2 linked regions of the Tunturibacter gelidoferens genome follow. Each later gene encodes a partner of the first gene's protein in a complex. Links are inferred from orthologs where the notes say so. Each region holds a gene or a part of one and is shown on either strand. Other genes may lie near its edges. The genes, in order: dinB and dnaN.

The links.
Region 2: the proteins of dinB (region 1) and dnaN are in contact, whole or in part, in a solved structure (PDB 1OK7), measured with the Escherichia coli proteins. The link is inferred for Tunturibacter gelidoferens from one-to-one orthologs.

What each region holds. Positions count from the first base shown.
Region 1 is NZ_CP132938.1:2,433,919-2,437,235, forward strand. Bases 261-3,254 are described here. They hold dinB (DNA polymerase IV), read right to left. Parts: upstream 2,290-3,254; coding sequence 1,231-2,289; downstream 261-1,230. Other genes in these bases: coxB (cytochrome c oxidase subunit II), read right to left, coding at 261-856; RBB81_RS10885 (S41 family peptidase), read right to left, coding at 2,584-3,254. In the rest of the region: more of coxB, read right to left, coding at 1-260; more of RBB81_RS10885, read right to left, coding at 3,255-3,317. UniProt on the Escherichia coli protein: Poorly processive, error-prone DNA polymerase involved in translesion repair and untargeted mutagenesis. Copies undamaged DNA at stalled replication forks, which arise in vivo from mismatched or misaligned primer ends.
Region 2 is NZ_CP132938.1:1,058,167-1,061,370, reverse strand. Bases 295-3,175 are described here. They hold dnaN (DNA polymerase III subunit beta), read left to right. Parts: upstream 295-1,087; coding sequence 1,088-2,263; downstream 2,264-3,175. Other genes in these bases: RBB81_RS04975 (protein adenylyltransferase SelO), read left to right, coding at 2,485-3,175; RBB81_RS04985 (NAD(P)-dependent oxidoreductase), read right to left, coding at 295-512. Outside these bases: more of RBB81_RS04985, read right to left, coding at 1-294; more of RBB81_RS04975, read left to right, coding at 3,176-3,204. UniProt on the Escherichia coli protein: Confers DNA tethering and processivity to DNA polymerases and other proteins. Acts as a clamp, forming a ring around DNA (a reaction catalyzed by the clamp-loading complex) which diffuses in an ATP-independent manner freely and bidirectionally along dsDNA.

The sequences.
Region 1 (3,317 bases):
TCGGCCCGGAGGCGATGGTGTCGCGGCTAGCGAGGTGGGTCAGGTCGGGGCCGAAGCGGCCGGTGGCGACGGTTCCTTTGATGGCGTGGCAGTTGATGCAGGCGTCTTTCATGAAGACGGCCTGACCCTCGGTTGCCGCGGCGTTGCCGGGGAAGTCCTTCTGTGCGGGCCTATTTTGCTGGTCGAGCCAGGCGGCAAAGTCTTGCGGGGTCTGCGCGTAGACGCGGAGGAGCATCTTTGCGTGTTGGGTTCCGCAGTATTGGGCGCACTGGCCGAGATAGAGGCCCGTCGCTTCAGGGTCGATCCACATGGTGTTGACGCGGTTTGGAATCAGGTCCATCTTGCCGGCGAGACGAGGTATCCAGAAGCTGTGGGAGACGTCGGCCGAGGACATCGTCAGATAGGTCGGGGTTGGCGATGCTGGGTCGCTGATGGGAACGTGGAGCTCGTTGGCTGTAACGACGCCGGACTTGGGATAGCGGTACTCCCACCAGAACTGGTGGCCGATGATCGTTACGTCGAGTGCACTCGCGGGCTTGGGAATCGCCTCGGTTCCGAGGATGACGCGCGTGGTCGTGAGGAAGAGCGTTACGACGATCAGGATCGGGATGACGGTCCAGGAGAGTTCGATCTGGTTGCTGCCGTAGATCTGGGCGGGCTCGCGATTGGAGTCTGTGGGGCGGTGCCGGAAGCGGATGAGGGCATAGAGCAAGAGTCCGGCGACGATGAGAAATATGACCAGCGTGATGGAAAGAACTAACATCGACAGGCCGAAGGCAGAGCGCGCCGGCGTGCCGGCAGGATCGAAGATGTTGGTGGGAGATTGGGCGTAGGCTGTGCCGGTAAGCAAAGACACGCCGCACACCGCTCTCCGTAAGATCCATGCAGGCATGGTCTTGGTTTTAGGGATATCTGCCGGCGAGGGTTTGGCGAAAGGAGACAAGGCGGTATGACCTCGATACGCAACAGGTTGAAGGAGCATCACTAAAGCCAAGGGTCTGAGTAGGATGTTAAACCAATCCAGCCATTGTTGATTGACGTTGCGAAACATTTTGTTTCGTTTATGACATTCACCGCGTTAGATGGGGATGACGTTCAAATGGCGGCAGGTTTGTCAGGAGAAATTTTTGGGGTGTAACGCTGGTGGTTGCGAGGAGCTTTACAGCGGCTAACTCAAGCCAGGTGGAGAGAACGCTGCTGCCACAGCCATGCCACCTTCTTGTGGTGGTTCTATTCGAACAGGGGAGATTGCAGACCTTCAGCGTCTCGAAAGTTACTCAGGCCGACGCCCACCAAACGAAAACGTTGAGCTGGTTCGAGATTTATACGCTCTCGGAGGAAGAGAGCGATTGCTGTGAGTTCCTCGCAGGATTCCGGAGGAATAGGCGGAGTGTGGCTGCGCGTGAGGATGTTAAACTCGCTGGTCTTCAGTTTCAAAACCACAGTGCGAGCCACTCGGCCATCCTGGCGGGAAGCGGTCCAGACTTTTTCTGCGAGCCGTCGGATCAACTCCTCGGTTTCGGACAGCCGGATGTCGCGTTCGAAGGTGTCTTCGGCAGAGATGGATTTTGTTGGTCTATCTGGGATGACCTTACTGTGATCGATCCCACGGGCGAGCTCGTAGAGCCGTATTCCGTAGCGTCCGAAGTGTGCTTCCAGTTGGCTCGGCTCCAGAGCCCGCAGGTCGGCGATGGTCATAATGCCGATCTGCTTCAGCCGGGTTTCGGTGACCTTTCCGACGCCTGGAATACGTGCGACGGGAAGTGGAGGGAGGAAGGTCTGAACCTCTTCGGGTTGAATGACGAAGAGACCGTTTGGTTTGCGCCAGTCGGAGGCGATCTTGGCGAGGAACTTATTCTGCGCCACGCCTGCGGATGCGGTCAGGTGCAACTCGTCGTGAATCTGTTGCCGGATGGTGATGGCTACTCGCGTTGCAGTGGGGAGGCCTGTCTTGTTTTCGGTGACGTCGAGATAGGCTTCGTCGAGTGAGAGAGGCTCGATCAAATCGGTGTGTCGCTGGAAGATCTCTCGCACTGCGCGGGAGACGGCGCGGTAGCGAATGAAGTCGGGAGGAACGAAGATCGCGTCCGGGCATAGTCGTTCGGCGCGGGTGGCGGGCATTGCAGAATGAACCCCGAAGCGTCGCGCCTCGTAGGAGGCGGCACACACAACCGACCGGTTGCCGCGCCATGCTACGACGACGGGTCTTCCGCGCAGCCCTGGATCATCACGCTGCTCGACCGAGGCATAGAACGCGTCCATATCTACGTGAACGATCTTGCGAATCATGATTTAGGTCCATGATAGGCCTCGGAGTTTGAGATGGGGATATGCAGCCTCTATGCCAGGTGCATTTCTGTTTGAGGGAAGCTCCGTGAAGCGGGGAGGCGTTCGAGTCTTACCTGAATCTTTTTGCGTATAATGGGATTCGATGCGGGAGTAGTTCAGTGGCAGAACGTCAGCTTCCCAAGCTGAATGTCGCCGGTTCGATCCCGGTCTCCCGCTCCAGATTTGCGAAGCATAGAAAAAGGCGCTCAAGCTGATGCTTGAACGCCTTTTTCTATTTTTGCGATGAGTTGAAGTTTAGCGGCTGGCGGTGTTCTTCTGAGCCAGCTTGGAGTGATCTTCGAGGGTCTGGGCTTCGGGCAGGAAGGTAACTGCCTTGGCGATCTGCGGATCCCATTCGGCGCGGACCTTGAGCCCTTCGAGTTGACCGAACTGCGAGGTGAAGAGCTCGCTCTTGATGCTCTCCTTAACCCAGTCGCTGACTCCTGCGATGTCGGAGTCGGTGTAGTCGATTTGATTGTCCTTGAGGAAGGCTTTGAACTGCTGAAAGACTGCGTCGTCGACCGCGAAGTCTTTGGTGACGGTGTGGCTGGCGAGGTAGTGCTTGCTGAAGTTGAAGAAGGCGTAGTGGATGAGGAGATTGTCCTGGAAGTGGTTCAACTTCTGGTTGTCGATCTTCTCATCGGGGGTGATGCCGCCGCCGCCGTAAACGGTACGTCCGGAGTCGGTGAGTTTGACCTCCAAGTTGTTCTTGTTCTTCGCTTTGTCGGAGTCGTCGCGCACGTAGTAGTAGTCATAGAGCGAGACATGGTCGTAGTTGCGCTGGATGAGACGGCCCGACGGCGTGTAGTAGTGATAGGTGGTGAGGGCGAGGCCAGTGTTCTCGGTGATCTGGAAGACAGTCTGCACGAGGCCCTTGCCGAAGGTGGTTTCACCGACGATCAGGGCGCGGTCGTGATCCTGGAGGGCGCCGGAGACGATCTCAGCGGCTGAGGCGGTGTTGCGGTTGACCAAGACGACGATGGGGAACT
Region 2 (3,204 bases), 1.4 Mb from region 1 along the record:
CAGTCGAGGCTGCTGTGGGAGAGATTGTTCCATTGTGAGATCTGCGACGCCACGGGCCACTTGAGGAGGGTGTTGTAGACGATGTTCTGGACGATCCAGCGACGCCAGGCGGGCTGCTTGTCGAGCGAGGTGGAGAGCGCGCCGGCGGACCCAAGAACGATGATGCGGCGGACAGGCTTGGCCTGAGTTTCGGTGTCCTGCATCGCGGCGATGATCTGCGGGATGGCGCGCTCGAGGACGTCTTCCTTCTTGAGGGAGTTTGCGCCAAGCGCTGACAGGACTATGTCGGCGCCCGCGATGGTTTGACGCACGGGCGCAGGGTCGAAGGCGCTGCCTCGGACGATCTTGAAGTTCAGGGGCTCCCGAGCGCCTGGAGACGCAGGACGTGTGAAGAGGAAATGGGGAGGCGGGGTGGACCGGAACAGCGCTGTGACCTCGTAGCCGGCGAGGATGCAGCGCTGTGTGAGGAGTTTTCCGGTGGCACCACTGGCTCCGAAGAGAGCGATCTTCATGCTGGCTCCTTTGGGTTCGGGACTGATTATCCTCTGGCATGAGACGCAGGTGTGAAAAAAGTGGTTGGGGTAAATGCATGATTCTGTTTTATTTGGTGAATATTCCCACGGTTGAGGATGAGTCTTCTCGCAAGTTTAAAGGTGTGGCTGTGAGGAAGTGGGATAAGAGGGCGGTTGATCATACGAGCGGAGCTAGTCTTCCTTAACTTACGCTTTAGGCTGGCCGGTTTTCTAAAACAGGACGCTGGCATAAACACCTATTTATGAGATCGATGGGATAGATATCCACTTTTCAAGCGAGAACGGTTACTGCTACTAGTATTTGTCTCTTTTTCTTTTGTTTCTTAGAAGCAGTAATCGCCGTTGATGGAAAGTTTTGGCTGGTTTCGGCATCGCACACAACGACCGTGGTTTCCACAAAGAAATCTGTCGCGCTGGAGGGCGTTTCACCCCTAGAATCAAGCAGACGTTGAGCGGCCGAGATGCATCGCGAGTTCGATTCGGTGTACAGTTTGGCCAGCACCAACTACGAAGATGGAGACAAAACTGTGACCAGTGCGACCCAGGAGCCCGAGATGACTTTGCCGACCGAGACGAGCGCAGCCCCAACCGGCAACCTCGAGATCACAGTTTCCCGTGCGGAGTTGCTGCGAGAGTTGACCGCTGCACAGAGCGTGGTCGAGCGGAAGACGACGATTCCGATCCTGTCGAACTTTCTGTTCGAGGCGACGCAGAGCGAGGGCGGCGACCGGTTGACCATTACCGCGACGGATCTCGATCAAAGTCTGCGGACAAGCTGCGCGGCCAAGGTGAAGAAGGCGGGGGCTTGCACAATTCCGGCGCGGAAGCTGTACGACTACATCAAGCTGCTGCCTGAGGGCGAGATCTCGATCAAGCTGATGGACAATCACTGGGTGCAGATCCGGGCGGGCCGGTCGAATACGAAGATGGTCGGGATGGCGCGGGCGAACTTTCCGCAGGTGCCGGAGTTTCCGGCTAGCGGCGCGGTGAAGATCTCGGTTCCTTCGCTGAAGAACATGGTTTCGAAGACTATCTTCGCGATCTCAAACGAAGAGTCTCGCTACACTTTGAATGGGGCGCTGCTGGTTCTGAAGGCAGAGAGCATGGCCATGGTTGCGACCGACGGGCATCGGCTGGCGCATATCGAGAAGCTGGGGGAGACGTTGGATGGCGTGTCGGGCGAGAAGAAGACGCTGATTCCGCGCAAGGCGCTGAGTGAACTCTCCTCTCTGCTAGGCTCGACCGAAGCTGAGACGCTAGAGTTTGGCGATGACGATCAGACCCTGTTCTTCCGGGTTGGTGGGCGTGTGCTGACCAGCCGCAAGCTGACCGGGCAGTTTCCGAACTATGAGGCGGTGCTGCCGCGCGATAACAACAAGTTTGTGATCGTCCGGTGTGAAGATCTGATGGGTTCTATTCAGCGTGTGGCGCAGTTTGCGGATGAGCGAAGCGGCGCCATCAAGATTCGGCTGGAGCAGAATGAGCTGAAGCTTTCGTCGTCGAGCACAGATGCGGGTGAGTCGGAAGATACGATTGAGACGCCCTATAACTACGATCCGCTGGTGGTGGGGTTTAACAGCCAGTATCTTATCGATTTTTTGAAGGCTATTGGCAACACGGGCGAGGTACGTCTGGAGTTCAAGGATGCACAGAGCGCGGGGCAGATGCGGCCCGAAGATGCGAATGAGGATGTGAAATACAGATACATCCTAATGCCCATGAGAATCTGACTTTGAGCGAGTTTGAAGATTGTAAAAAATAACCCATAAACTGGCCATTTGGCCAGTTTATGGGTTATTTTCATGCTGTTTCAAATAGCTTGGACCTGCCACCACATCTCATTCGAAAGCGACTCGGCGGAAGCTATGCAACGTCTTAGTCAGCATGGGGGGCTTGACCGAGAAACCTTTTTGAAGGGAAACAACAAGCGACAGCCAACGTAAAATGGGTTATGAGTTCAACCGATGCGGCCGAACCGCCCGTAAAAGGCGGTTCCGACCGCCAACCCTTTCGCTTCAACTTTGAAAACACCTACGCTCGGTTGCCTAAAGGCTTCTACTCGCGATTGGATCCTACCCCTGTTCGTGCTCCGCGCCTGGTCAAGATAAATGTGGAGTTGGCCGTGAAGCTTGGGCTGGATCCTGACGCTCTGATAAGCCCTGAAGGTGTCGAGATATTTGCTGGCAACCGCGTGGCTGAAGGATCTGAACCTCTGGCGATAGTCTATGCCGGACATCAGTTCGGACATTTTGTGCCTCAGCTGGGTGACGGCCGCGCCAATCTGCTGGGAGAAGTGGTGGGGCGTGACGGCATACGCTACGACATCCAACTCAAGGGCTCGGGGCCTACACCCTACTCCCGGCGCGGCGACGGCAGAGCCGCTCTGGGTCCGGTCTTGCGTGAGTTCATTCTGAGCGAGGCCATGGCGGCGCTGAACGTGCCGACCACCCGGGCACTTGCTGCGGTGACGACGGGCGAACAGGTGATGCGCGAAGAGGTCATGCCTGGAGCCGTGCTGACGCGAGTGGCGGCGAGCCACCTTCGTGTGGGCACCTTCCAGTACTTCGCTGCACGGGGTGATACGGAAGGGACACGAATTCTGGCGGATTATGCGATCGCGCGACACTATCCTGAGGCTGCAGAGACGAAACAGCCTTACCGGGCGTTGCTG